Regions from separate parts of the Pseudomonas sp. DP-17 genome, predicted to be linked through region 1. Evidence: predicted binding sites of a transcription regulator. Region 1 holds the regulator's gene; the other holds the start of a gene.
The links. Region 1 encodes FliA, which starts transcription of late flagellar genes. Its sites were predicted from a motif close to CTAAAGTTTNNNNNNNNNNNGCCGNTAA; they were not measured.

Region 1 (6,728 bases):
GCCGCTCATCGCCGGGGAGGATACGCACGGCGCCACGAGCGTCGACCATCATCTGCTTGCCGCCGGGAGCCAGCAGGGCCACCCCGGGACGCAGGATGTCGCCGTCCTCGGCTTCCTTGACGGTGATCTTGCACAGCTTGTCCAGGCGCTCGGCGAAGGCCTTGGTAAAGGCCGCCGGCATGTGCTGGATCAGCACCAGGGGCGCCGGGAAGTTGGCAGGCAGCTGGGTCAGCACCCGCTGCAGCGCCACCGGCCCACCGGTCGAAGTGCCGATGGCTACCAGCCGGTAGGGCTTACGCTTTGGGGCGGCAGAGGTCGCCGCAGCCGGAGCGGCCGGCGCATGGCTGCCGCCCGAGGAAACGGGAGCGGCCGGGCGCGCGCTGCCGGCAGCGGGAGTCGAAGCCGGTGCGGCCGGGCTCGACGAGTACGAAGAGTACGCGGCGAAGCGGCGGTTGCTCCTGGCGATGGTGTGGACCTTCTCGCACAGCAGCTGGCGGACCTTATCCGGGTTGCGCGAGATGTCCTCGAAATTCTTCGGCAGGTAATCCACCGCGCCGGCATCCAGCGCATCCAGGGTCACCCGCGCGCCCTCGTGGGTCAGCGAGGAGAACATCAGGACCGGCGTCGGGCAGCGCTGCATGATGGTCCGCACGGCGGTGATGCCGTCCATCAGCGGCATTTCGTAGTCCATGGTGATCACGTCGGGCTTGAGCGCCAGGGCCTGATCAATCGCCTCGCGGCCGTTGGTCGCCGTGCCGACCACCTGGATCTGCGGGTCAGCCGAAAGAATCTCCGAGACACGGCGGCGGAAGAACCCCGAATCGTCCACCACCAGGACTTTGACAGCCATAGACACTCCTGAAAAAACTTCTTCCATCACATGGGCGAGCCGCGGCCCGCCCATGGCGGTCAGATACGACGGGCGTAGCGCTTGAGCATGCTCGGCACGTCGAGGATCAGCGCGATGCGCCCGTCCCCGGTGATGGTCGCCCCCGCCATGCCCGGCGTGCCCTGCAGCATCTTGCCCAGCGGCTTGATCACCACCTCTTCCTGGCCCACCAGCTGATCGACCACGAAGCCGATGCGCTGGGTGCCCACGGAGAGGATCACCACATGGCCCTCGCCCGGCTCGTCATGTTGCGCGCCCGGCACCAGCCAGCGCTTGAGGTAGAACAACGGCAGGGCCTTGTCGCGGACGATCACCACTTCCTGGCCGTCGACCACGTTGGTGTTCGACAGGTCGAGGTGGAAGATCTCGTTGACGTTGACCAGCGGGAAGGCGAAGGCCTGGTTGCCCAGCATCACCATCAGGGTCGGCATGATCGCCAGGGTCAGCGGGACCTTGATGACGATCTTCGAGCCCTGGCCCTTGGTCGAGTAGATGTTGATGATCCCATTGAGCTGGGAAATCTTGGTCTTCACCACGTCCATGCCGACACCGCGGCCGGAGACGTCGGAAATCTCGGTCTTGGTCGAGAAGCCCGGGGCGAAGATCAGGTTGTAGCAGTCGGACTCGGACAGGCGATCGGCCGCGTCCTTGTCCAGCAGGCCCTTCTCCACGGCCTTGGCGCGCAGCACGTCCGGGTCCATGCCTTTGCCGTCGTCGGAGATCGACAGCAGGATATGGTCGCCTTCCTGCTCGGCGGACAGCACCACCTTGCCCGAACGCGACTTGCCGGCGGCCTCGCGCTCGTCCGGGCCTTCGATGCCGTGGTCGACCGCATTGCGCACCAGGTGCACCAGCGGGTCGGCCAGGGCTTCGACCAGGTTCTTGTCCAGGTCGGTCTCTTCGCCGATCAGCTCGAGGTTGATCTCTTTCTTCAGGTTGCGCGCCAGGTCGCGGACCTGCCGCGGGAAGCGGCCGAAGACCTTCTTGATCGGCTGCATGCGGGTCTTCATCACCGACGACTGCAGGTCGGCGGTGACCACATCGAGGTTGGAGACGGCCTTGGCCATCGCCTCGTCGCCGCTGTTCAGGCCCAGGCGCACCAGGCGGTTACGCACCAGCACCAGTTCGCCGACCATGTTCATGATCTCGTCCAGGCGGGCGGTGTCCACGCGCACGGTGGTTTCCGCTTCGTTGGCCGGCTTCTCGGCGGCCGCAGCGGCGGGCTTGGCCGGCGCAGGCCTGGCGGCAGCGGCAGCGGGCTTGGGCGCCGGAGCCGGCTGGGCGGGCGGCTGGGCGGCCACGACCGGTTCTTCCTTCGCGCCGGTGAACTGCCCCTTGCCGTGCAGCTCGTCGAGCAGCTTCTCGAATTCGTCGTCGGTGATGTTGTCGTCGCCGCCCGCAGCCGCAGCTTCCTCGGGCTTGGTCGGGGCAACGGTTTCGACGGGAGGAGCTTCTTCCTTCGCGCCGGTGAACTGGCCCTTGCCATGCAATTGGTCGAGCAGCGCTTCGAACTCGTCGTCGCTGATCTCGTCGCCACCGGCCGGCGTTTCGACAGCGGCAGCCGCAGCCGCCTTGGCAGGCTCCTTGGCGCCAGCGCTGAACTGGCCCTTGCCATGCAGCTGGTCGAGCAGCGCTTCGAATTCATCATCGGTGATGTCGTCGCCACCGCTGCCAACCGGCGCGACAGGCGCTTCGGAGGAAGGCTCGAGGGCATCCATCAACTGTTCGAATTCATCGTCGGTGATGTCACCGTAAGCCGCCGGTTCAGCCGGAGCCGCAGCCACCACGGGCTGGGCAGCTGCGGGAGCGGGAGCCTCGGCAGGAGCGGCGTTCGGGTCGGCCAGGCGCGACAGCGCGGCCAGCAGCTCGGGAGTCGCCGGGGTCGGCTCCTGCGCGTCACGCACCTGCTGGAACATGACGTTGACGGTATCCAGCGCCTGCAGCATCACGTCCATCAGCTCGGCATCCACGCGGCGTTCGCCCTTGCGCAGCATGTCGAACACGTTCTCGGCGATGTGGCAGCACTCCACCAGCGCATTCAGCTGGAGGAAGCCTGCCCCACCCTTGACGGTGTGGAACCCACGGAAGATGGCATTGAGCAGGTCCATGTCTTCCGGACGGCTTTCCAGCTCGACCAGTTGCTCGGACAGTAGCTCGAGAATCTCGCCGGCCTCCACCAGGAAGTCCTGGAGGATTTCGTCATCGGCGTCGAAGCTCATTCGGATGCTCCCTCTACAGCGTCAGCGGACGCTTAAAAACCAAGGCTGGACAACAGATCGTCGACATCGTCCTGACCGGACACGACGTCCTTTCTTGTATCGGCAGCAATCTGCGGACCTTCACCCTTGGATGATCTTTCTTTTTCCACCGCGTCGCGCATGCTCTCGTGGTCATGCTCGATGCCGGCGTAGCGATCCACCTGGCCCGCCATCCAGACCAGCTTCACGAGGTTCGACTCGACTTCGGTCACCAGCTTGGTGACGCGCTTGATCACCTGTCCGGTGAGGTCCTGGAAGTCCTGCGCGAGCAGGATGTCGTTCAGGTGCGCGGAGAGTTTGCGGCTGTCCTGGGCGCTGATGTAGAGGAACTGCTCGACGCGCTTGGCCAGGTCGCGGAAGGCGTCCGGGCCCAATTCGCGGCGCATGAAGCGCGACCAGTCTTCCTGCAGCTCCTTGGCCTGGGTCTCGATGTGCATGACCACCGGGGTGCACTCTTCCACCAGGTCCATGGTGCGGTTGGCCGCTTTCTCGGTCATCGTCACCACGTAGGACAGGCGATCGGTCGCATCGGCGATCTGCGAGACTTCCTGGGCGCGCGGGGAGCTGGGGTCGATCTGGAAGTTGACGATGGCGTTGTGCAGCTCGCGGGTGAGCTTGCCCACTTCCTGGTAGAGCCCGCGATCACGCGCCTGGTTGAGTTCGGAGATCAGTTGCACGGCGGTCTGAACGTCGCCCTGCTCGAGGCATTCGACCAATTCGCGCGCGTGTTTTTTCAGGGTCGACTCGAAGTCACCCGCGGATTCGTTGAAATCCATGACGCCCTCTATGCCGGCCTTAGCTGCCGACCCGCTCGAAAATCTTCTCGATCTTTTCTTTCAGCACCTGAGCGGTGAAAGGCTTGACCACATAGCCGTTGACCCCGGCCTGGGCCGCTTCGATGATCTGGTCGCGCTTGGCTTCGGCGGTGACCATCAGCACCGGCAGGTGCTTGAGGCGCTCGTCGGCGCGGACCGCACGCAGCAGGTCGATGCCGGTCATACCGGGCATGTTCCAGTCGGTCACGAGGAAGTCGAAGTTGCCGCTGTGCAGCATCGGCAGCGCAGTGGTGCCGTCGTCGGCCTCTGCGGTGTTGGTGAACCCCAGGTCCCGCAGGAGGTTCTTGATGATGCGCCTCATCGTGGAAAAGTCGTCCACGATGAGAATTTTCATATTCTTGTCCAAACCTGCCTCCATCGATACCAAACGCGCCCTGGCGGGCGTGCCGTCAATTCATTGAGCGCCGAGCGCTCTTCGCTGTGGGGGCGTCAAAGGAACGTCACCCAGAAATTCGTAAGCCTTTAACTTGCCTAGGGAAAATTCCTTCAGCCTTTTCGCTAGGAACAAGCAGGCGCGAAACTACCCGATGCTCAGCGAGCGCGCCACTCCGCCAGACGCGAACGCAGGCGCGCGGCGCACTGGCTGTGCAACTGGCTGACCCGCGATTCGCTGACGCCCAGCACCTCGCCGATCTCCTTGAGGTTGAGTTCCTCGTCGTAATAGAGGGCCAGCACCAGTCGCTCGCGCTCGGGCAGCTTGGTGATGGCATCGGCCAGCGCCGCCTGGAAGCGTTCGTCTTCCAGCCCGTGGGACGGCTCGTTGTCGTGGTGCGAGGCGTCCTCGGCAAAGCCACTGCCCTGGTCACCGTCCTGCAACATGTCGTCGAAGCTGTACAAACGGCTGCCCTGGGTGTCGCTGAGGATGCCGTAATAATCTTCGAGGCTCATATTGAGTTCGGCAGCAACCTCCTGATCTTTAGCGTCGCGTCCGGTTCTCGCCTCGACGGCGCGGATGGCGTCACTGACCATGCGGGTGTTGCGGTGCACCGAACGCGGAGCCCAGTCGCCCTTGCGCACCTCGTCGAGCATGGCGCCGCGGATGCGGATGCCGGCGTAGGTCTCGAAGCTTGCACCCTTGCCTGAATCGTATTTCTTCGCGGCCTCCAGCAGGCCGATCATGCCGGCTTGCATCAGGTCCTCCACCTGCACGCTGGCCGGCAGACGGCCGAGCAGGTGGTAGGCGATGCGCTTGACCAGAGGCGCGTGCTTCTGGATCAGCAGTTCCTGGGAGTTGTGCGCCTGTGCCTTGCTGTACATACGCGCTCCGGAGGCCGCGGTCATACGGCCGAACCCGTGGGATGTTGCACCAGGCGCTCGACGAAGAACTCCAGGTGCCCTCGTGGGTTGGCCGGCAGCGGCCAGCTGTCGACCTTCTGCGCCACCGCACGGAAGGCCAGGGAAGCCTTGCTGCGCGGGAACGCCTCATACACCGAACGCTGCTTCTGCACCGCCTTGCGCACCGACTCGTCGTAGGGAATGGCGCCGACGTACTGCAGCGCCACGTCCAGGAAACGGTCGGTCACCTTGGTCAGCTTGGCGAACAGGTTGCGGCCCTCCTGGGGGCTGTGGGCCATGTTCGCCAGTACGCGGAAGCGGGTCATGCCGTAGTCGCGGTTGAGCAGCTTGATCAAAGCGTAGGCATCGGTAATCGACGTGGGTTCATCGCAGACGACCAGCAGCACTTCCTGCGCTGCACGGACGAAGCTCACCACCGAGTCGCCGATGCCGGCAGCGGTGTCCACTACCAGCACGTCGATGTTGTCGCTGATGTCGCTGAAAGCCTGGATCAGGCCGGCGTGCTGCATCGGCGTGAGGTGCACCATGCTCTGGGTGCCCGAGGCCGCCGGGACGATGCGGATGCCGCCGGGTCCCTGGAGGATCACGTCGCGCAGGTCGCACTCGCCTTCGATGACGTCGGCCAGCGTGCGCTTGGGCGACAGGCCCAGCAGCACGTCGACGTTGGCCAGGCCCAGGTCGGCGTCCAGCAGCATGACGCGGCGGCCGAGATCGGCCAGCGCCAGCGACAGGTTCACCGACACGTTGGTCTTGCCCACGCCACCCTTGCCGCCGGTGACTGCGATTACCTGAACGGGATGCATACCCATATCAATACCTTGTCTCGTCGTTCGACCGTCGCGTTTCTGACGCTTCGGCTAATCCGGCGGCGGTGCTCCACTGCTGCCGGTGCTCGCGGATCGTCTTGCAGAGCATCCGCATCGCTTGGACGGCTCAACCGGCCGTCCCACGCCCCACCCGGGGCTCACAATCTTCAGCTGGCGCGACGCACCGGCTGCTGGTAAAGGCCGGCGAACATGTCGGCCATGGCGTCTTCGCTGGGTTCTTCCGGCGACTGCAGGCTCACCGCGCGGCTGACCAACTGGTGCGCGCGCGCCACATGCAGGTCATCGGGAATCTTCGGCCCGTCAGCCAGATAGGCTACCGGTAGATGCTGGCTGATAGCCAGAGCCAGAGCTTCGCCGAGGCTTCCCGCTTCGTCCAGCTTGGTCAGGATGCACCCGGCCAGCCCACAGGAGCGATAGTTCTGCCAGGCGGACTTGAGCACCTGGGCCTGGCTGGTCGCGGCCAGCACCAGATAATTCTTCACGTTCAGGCTCAGCGAGGACAGCGCTTCGAGCTGCATGCGCAGCGCCGGATCGTTGGCGGGCAAGCCCGCGGTATCGATCAGCACCAGGCGCTTGCGCGCCAGCGGGGCCATGGCCTGGATCAGCGACTGGCCCGGATCGA
Region 2 (6,728 bases), on a different contig from region 1:
GCTTTTGGCACGCCTGTACTAACGAAAAATGGCTAGAGGCCAGTAACCACGGGGCCTCCAGCGTGAACCACCAGTCAGAAAAATAACCCGAAACGCTTCAGTTCCCGCCAGCGAAGCCGATATCTGGGCTACCGGTCGTCCCCACTCTGCGCACTTCCTGCTCAGCCCTGCGTACCGGCCCTGTTCAACGCTGGAGCGCCCTCATGTTTCGCTGGTTCAACAACCTGACTGTCAAACTCAAACTCGCCTCGGGCTTCGGCCTGGTGCTGCTGCTTACCCTGCTGATCGCCCTCACCGGCTGGATCAACCTGAGCAACGTCATCAGCCGTGGCGACAAGCTCGGCGAGATTTCCGAGCTGATCGCGATTGCCAAGGACCTGCGCATCGCCCGCCTGAAGTTCCAGTCCACGCGCGCACCGGAAGACGCCAAGCTGGTGCTCGATACCCTGGACAAGCTGGACCAGCGTCACCGTGTACTGAATGAACAGTTCACCGAAGCCGAGGACCGCCGCGTCATCGATCAACAGCATGAGCTGAGCATCGAGTACCGCAAGCTGTACACCCAGCTGCTGAAGTCCTTCGAAGAACGCGACGCCGCCAAGCAGCTATTGATCCAGGCTGCCAGCGCTGTCAGCGAAGGCATGCAGAAGGCCGAACAGAAGCTGGTGGACAGCGCCAGCACGGAAAGCCTGCAGCACCTGCAGGACCTCGCCGGCCTCGGCCGCTCCGTCATGCAGGCGCGCCTGCAGGTCATGGCCTACACCAGTACCGACGCGCAGAACCTCGAACAGCCCGCCTTCGCCGGCCTGCAGAAGCTGATCGACGGCGTGAAGAGCGACATGAGCACCTCGCCGGCCGAGCTCGCCGGCGAATTCCGCGCCACCCTCGATGCGCTGGAGACCTACCGCAACGCGCTGACCAACTACCGCAACGAGGTCAACGACAGCCAGGCCGCCCGCGACCGCATGCGCGACGCCGGCCAGCAGATCGAGAAGCTCAGCGCCGAGCTGACCACCACCCAGACCGCCAAGCGTGACGCCGGTGTCGCCCAGGCCAAGACCCTGCTGGGCCTGGCCGCGGCGATCGCCCTGGTGCTGGGCAGCATCGCCGCCTGGATCATCACCGGGCAGATCGTCAATCCGCTGCGCGAGGTGCTGGGCCATGCCGAGCGCATCGCCGACGGTGACCTCAGCCGTGACATCCCCACCAACCGGCACGACGAACTGGGCCAACTGCAGAAGAGCATGCAACGCATGAACCTGTCCCTGCGCGAACTGATCGGCCGTATCCACGACGGCGTGACGCAGATTGCCAGTGCCGCCGAGGAACTGTCCGCGGTGACAGAGCAGACCAGCGCCGGGGTGAACAACCAGAAGACCGAGACCGACCAGGTCGCCACCGCCATGAACGAAATGGCGGCCACCGTACAGGAAGTCGCACGCAACGCCGAGGAAGCCTCCGAGGCCGCCTCCGCCGCCGACCGTCAGGCCCGCGATGGTGAAGGTGCGGTGAATGAGGCCGTGACCCAAATGGACCGCCTGGCCGGCGAAGTCGGCCGCACCAACGAGTCGGTGCTCAAGCTCAAGCGCGAAAGCGAGAAGATCGGCAGCGTGCTGGACGTGATCAAGGCCGTGGCCGAGCAGACCAACCTGTTGGCGCTCAACGCCGCCATCGAGGCCGCCCGCGCCGGCGATGCGGGCCGGGGCTTCGCCGTGGTGGCCGACGAGGTGCGCGGCCTGGCGCAGCGCACCCAGTCCTCCACCGAGGAAATCGAAGAGCTGATCGCAGGCCTGCAGAGCGGCACCCAGCAGGCCGTGCAGATGATGGAAACCAGCCGCGACCTGACCGTCAGCACCGTCGACCTGACCCGCCGTGCCGGCGAGCGCCTGGGCGCGATCACCCGCACCGTATCGACCATCCAGTCGATGAACCAGCAGATCGCCGCCGCTTCCGAGCAACAGAGCGCCGTGGCCGAGGAGATCAACCGCAGCGTGATGAACGTGCGCGACATCTCCGAGCAGACTGCCGCCGCCAGCGAGGAAACCGCTGCCTCCAGTGTCGAACTGGCGCGCCTGGGCAACGAGCTGCAGGTACTGGTCAGCCGCTTCCGCGTCTGATTCCTCCGCAACGAAAAAGGCCCGCGCAATGCGGGCCTTTTCCATGGACAGCCCTTACAGCTGCGTCTGCCAGCCCCTTGCGCAGGACCCAACTGTCGGATGGGTGGAGCTTGCGATACCCATCATCCCATCGGCGCGGCCTGCGACAGGTATCGCTGCGCTCCACGCCGTCCTACGAAAGCTCGCCCGCGGCGCCTACGCGTCCGATATGCCGCGACGAATTCCCGCCTTCAGTTTCTCAATCTGCCGCCGATAGCCTCTGACGCACGAAGATGCGTCCCGACAATTCCACCTCGCCTCTGCACCTTTCGCTCTTGCCAGCCACGGGCCGTCGATCCCGCGGCGACGCCTGCCTGGAGTTTGCGACATGTACGATTGGCTAGTAGTACAGCTGGGACGCCTGAACGTCAGCCTGAAGCTGGTAGTGGGCTTCGGCATCCTTCTCTTCCTCACCCTGCTGGTGCTGCTAGGCGGCCTGCACAGCCTGGACAACCAGGCCGAACGCGGCAAGCAGATGGCGACCATCACCGAGCTCAACGACCTCAGCCAGCAGGCCAATCTCGCGCGCCTGCAATTCGAGCTGGGCGGTGATCGCAGCCAGGCCGAGCGCGTCGAACAGCACAGCACGAAGATGCTGGAGCTGATCGAACAACGCCTGAAGGGAAGCGACATCGACGCCCGCCAGCTGGAAGCCGCGCGCCAGGCAGTCAGTCAATACCGCGAAGCTTTCAGCGCCCTCACCCGTGCGGTGGACCAACGCACTCAGGCCCGCAGCACTCTGGTCGGCAGCGCGCAGAGCGCCCTGCAGGCTTTCGAAGCGCTGGACAAGCAGCTCTTCGAGCTGCTCGCCGAGCAGCCCGGCGATGCACAACTCCTGCAAGGCGCCCAGGCTGCCGGCCAGCTGCACCAGCAGTTGCTGGTGGTGCGCTACCAGGTACGCGGCTATGTATTCGAACAATCGGCCAGCGCCGAACAGGCTGCCTTCGCCGCCTTCGACAAGCTACGCGATACTGGCACCGCCTTGCAGAGCCAGTTGCCGGCCATCGCCGCCGACGGCCTGGGCGCTGCGCTCAAGGACCTGCAGAACTACCGCAGCGGCATCGAGCACTTCCGCGATGGCGTGAACGCCACCCTGCAAGCGCGCAAGGGCCTGAACGGCGCCAGCGAAGCGCTGCTCACCGCCGCCACCCGCCTGTACGACGACACCCTGGCGCGCAACGACGCCGAAACCGCCGCCGCCAAGACCCGGCAGATTATCCTCGCCATCCTGGCGCTGGCTTTCGGCATGCTGTCAGGCTGGGCGATCAACCGCCAGATCGTCCGTCCCCTGCACGAAGCCCTGGAACTGGCCGAGCGCATCGCCCAGTGCGATCTGTCCCAGGGACTGTCCCGCGATCTCAACCTCCAACGCAGCGACGAGCTGGGCCAGCTGCAGCGGGTAATGCTGCGCATGCGCGAGAGCCTGTCGCAGCTGCTCGGCCACATCGGCGGCAGCGTCAGCCAGCTGGCCACCGCTGCCGACGAACTCTCCGCCGTCACCGAGCAGACCCGCGCCGGAGTGAACAGCCAGCGCGTGGAAACCGAGCAGGTCGCCAGCGCCATCCATGAAATGGCTGCCACCGTGCAGGAGGTCGCGCGCAACGCCGAGCAGGCTTCCGCCGCCGCCCAGCAGGCCGACCGGCAGGCCCGCCAGGGCGATCAGGTGGTGCAGGACGCAGTGAACCAGATCGACCGCCTGGCCATCGAGGTGGATCGCTCCGCCGAGGCCATGGAACTGCTGCGCAAGGAAAGCGAGAAGATCGGCAGCGTGCTGGACGTGATCAAGTCGGTGGCCGAGCAGACCAACCTGCTGGCGCTCAACGCCGCCATCGAAGCCGCCCGTGCCGGCGAGGCCGGGCGCGGTTTCGCCGTGGTCGCCGATGAGGTGCGCGGCCTGGCCCAGCGTACGCAGTCTTCTACCGCCGAAATCGAGGGCCTGATCGCCGGCCTGCAGCGCGGCGCCCAGGATGCAGTGACGCGCATGGACGACAGCCGCCGCCTGACCGGCAGTTCGGTGGAGCTGACCCGCCGCGCTGGCGAGGCGCTGGGCGAGATCGCCCGCACCGTGGCCGACATCCAGGGCATGAACCTGCAGATCGCCTCGGCCGCCGAGGAGCAGAGCAGCGTTGCCGAGGAGATCAACCGCAGCGTGGTGCAGGTCCGCGAGATCGCCGACCAGTCCGCCGCCGCCAGCGAGCAGACCGCCAGCTCCAGCACCGAACTGGCGCGCCTGGGCAACGAGCTGCAACTGCAGGTGGGACGTTTCCGCCTGTGACGCGCCTGTCGGTCGGTACGCCCGCTCCGGCCGATAACGGCAGGACAGTTGTCATGCGCATGGCGTAGGATCGGACACTCGCCATGAAGGGAGAGTGACCATGCGCCCGCTGACCATCGATATCGACGAACTGGCCTTCGCGCTTGATACCCAGGGTATCGATCACTACCTCGACCTGTTCAGTGGCCAGGTGCTGCTGATACCGGAGGACGACCCCGACCCGGAGCTCGCCGAACTGCTGCACCGCGAGCCGGAGCGCCTGCTGCCCATCGAGCCGCTGAGCAGCGGTCAGTCGCTGGAGCTGATGCGCGACTTCCTGCGCGAAGTACCCGAACCCCACGCCTATTCCGCGCTGGCCAACGCCATCGAGGGACGCAAGCCGTTCAAGGCGTTCCGCCACGTGCTGATGGGTTATCCGGAGCTGCTGCAGGCCTGGTACGTCTACCAGGGCGAGCGCCTGCGCGAATGTGCGCTGGACTGGCTGGCCGACAACCAGATCCAGCCGGCCACGCGCAGCGCGATGTGGTAGTCCGGATGCTCGCGCGCCGAGCGCCACCGTAGGGCGGATAACGCCTGTGGCGTTATCCGCCATCGGGGCGGGCAACCCACTCAGGGTATTCGCCCTACGTACCAATCGATGGGTATCGCTTCGCTCCACGCCATCCTACGAGAGCAGTAGCGGCGGATTACCCGTCCCGGGTTATCCGACCGACGTGTTGCCATCGCCTGTCCCCAAACAAAAACGCCGCCCCGAAGGGCGGCGTTGCTGTTTGCGATCAGAACAATCGGCCTTCCGGCGCCTCGTTGGAGATCGGCTTGGCTTGAGCGGCCGTGGCCTGCCATCCGCCGCCGAGGGCCTTGTACAGGTTGACCTCGCTGGTCAGCTGGTTGAGGCGGTCGGTGATCAGCTGCTGCTGGGCACTGAACAGCGAGCGCTGCGCGTCGAGCACGGTGAGGTAGTTATCCACACCGGTACGGTAGCGCTTGTCGGCCAGGCGGTAGTACTCGCTGCTGGCGTCCACCAGCGAGCGCTGCGCCTGCAGTTGCTCGTTGAAGGTGCCGCGCGCGGCGAGGCCGTCGGCGACCTCGGAGAAGGCCGTCTGGATGGCTTTCTCGTACTGCGCGACGTTGATGTCCTTCTGCACCCGGGCCAGGTCCAGGCTCGCCCGCAGGCTGCCGGCGTTGAAGATCGGCAAGGTGATCGAAGGCTGGAACAGCCAGGTGCCGGAGCCGCCGTCGAACAGGCCGGACAGGTCCGGGCTGAGGCTGCCGGCGTTGGCGGTCAGGCTGATGTTCGGGAAGAACGCCGCACGCGCCGCGCCGATGTTGGCGTTGGCCGCCTTGAGCTGGTGCTCCGCCTGGAGGATGTCCGGGCGGCGCTGCAGCAGGTCGGAGGGCAGGCCCGCCGGCACGGTGGCCAGCAGCTCGTCGGACAGCTGGCGGCCCTGGGGCAGGTCCGCTGGCAGACCGGAGCCAAGCAGCAAGACCAGAGCGTTCTGGTCCTGCGCCACCAGGCGGGTGTATTGCGCCAGGGTGGCCCGCGCGCTTTCCACCTGGGTCTGCGACTGACGCAGGTCCAGCGCCGAGGCGACACCGACCTCGTAGCTGCGCTTGGTCAGGTCGTAGCTCTTCTGGTAGGTGCCCAGGGTATTGCGGGTCAGCTCCAGCTGGGCCTGGTCGGCGCGCAGCGTCAGGTAAGCGTTGGCGACGTTGGCCACCAGGCTGGTCTGGGTGCTGCGACGGGCCTCTTCGCTGGCGAAGTAGGTTTCCAGCGCCTGGTCACGCAGGGCGCGCAGACGGCCGAACAGGTCGAGCTCCCAGGCGGTCACGCCCAGGGTCGCGCCGTACTGGCTGCTAATCATCGAGCTGCCGGTCTGCGACAGGTCGGCTGGCAGGCGCTGGCGCGAGCCGGAGACGCTGGCATCCACCGCCGGGAACAGGTCGGCCCGCTGGATGCGGTACTGCGCCCGGTAGGCTTCGATGTTCAGCGCGGCAACGCGCAGGTCGCGGTTGTTCTCCAGCGACACTTCGATCAGCCGCTGCAGTTGCGGGTCCTTGAAGAACTCGCGCCAGCCGATATCGGCAGAGGCGTTGGCCGGCTGCGCCGCACCGTAGGCATCGCCCTGGGGATAGGCCGCGGCCACGGGCGCCTCGGGGCGCTCGTAGTCGGGGATCAGGGAGCAGCCGGACAATACGACGGCGGCAACGGCCCACGACAAGGAGGGCAACAAAAAGGACTTTCTCATATCAATGCCCCTTCTCGGCGGCTTGCTGTTCCTTGGACGCCGGGTCCTTGA

Region 2: MJ122_RS16135 (methyl-accepting chemotaxis protein) is a predicted target of FliA. The motif match lies at 2,346-2,373, and genes of this name have one in related genera.

The regions. Positions count from the first base shown of each region.
Region 1 is NZ_JAKSXG010000001.1:303,143-309,870, forward strand. It holds gene MJ122_RS01425 (chemotaxis response regulator protein-glutamate methylesterase) at 1-850, opposite strand, end outside; gene MJ122_RS01430 (chemotaxis protein CheA) at 910-3,108, opposite strand; gene MJ122_RS01435 (protein phosphatase CheZ) at 3,141-3,923, opposite strand; gene MJ122_RS01440 (chemotaxis response regulator CheY) at 3,943-4,317, opposite strand; gene fliA (RNA polymerase sigma factor FliA) at 4,515-5,264, opposite strand; gene fleN (flagellar synthesis regulator FleN) at 5,261-6,088, opposite strand; gene flhF (flagellar biosynthesis protein FlhF) at 6,253-6,728, opposite strand, start outside.
Region 2 is NZ_JAKSXG010000009.1:352,464-359,191, reverse strand. It holds gene MJ122_RS16145 (16S rRNA (uracil(1498)-N(3))-methyltransferase) at 1-22, shown strand, start outside; gene MJ122_RS16140 (methyl-accepting chemotaxis protein) at 204-2,117, shown strand; gene MJ122_RS16135 (methyl-accepting chemotaxis protein) at 2,485-4,431, shown strand; gene MJ122_RS16130 (UPF0158 family protein) at 4,532-4,960, shown strand; gene MJ122_RS16125 (AdeC/AdeK/OprM family multidrug efflux complex outer membrane factor) at 5,208-6,677, opposite strand; gene MJ122_RS16120 (efflux RND transporter permease subunit) at 6,679-6,728, opposite strand, start outside.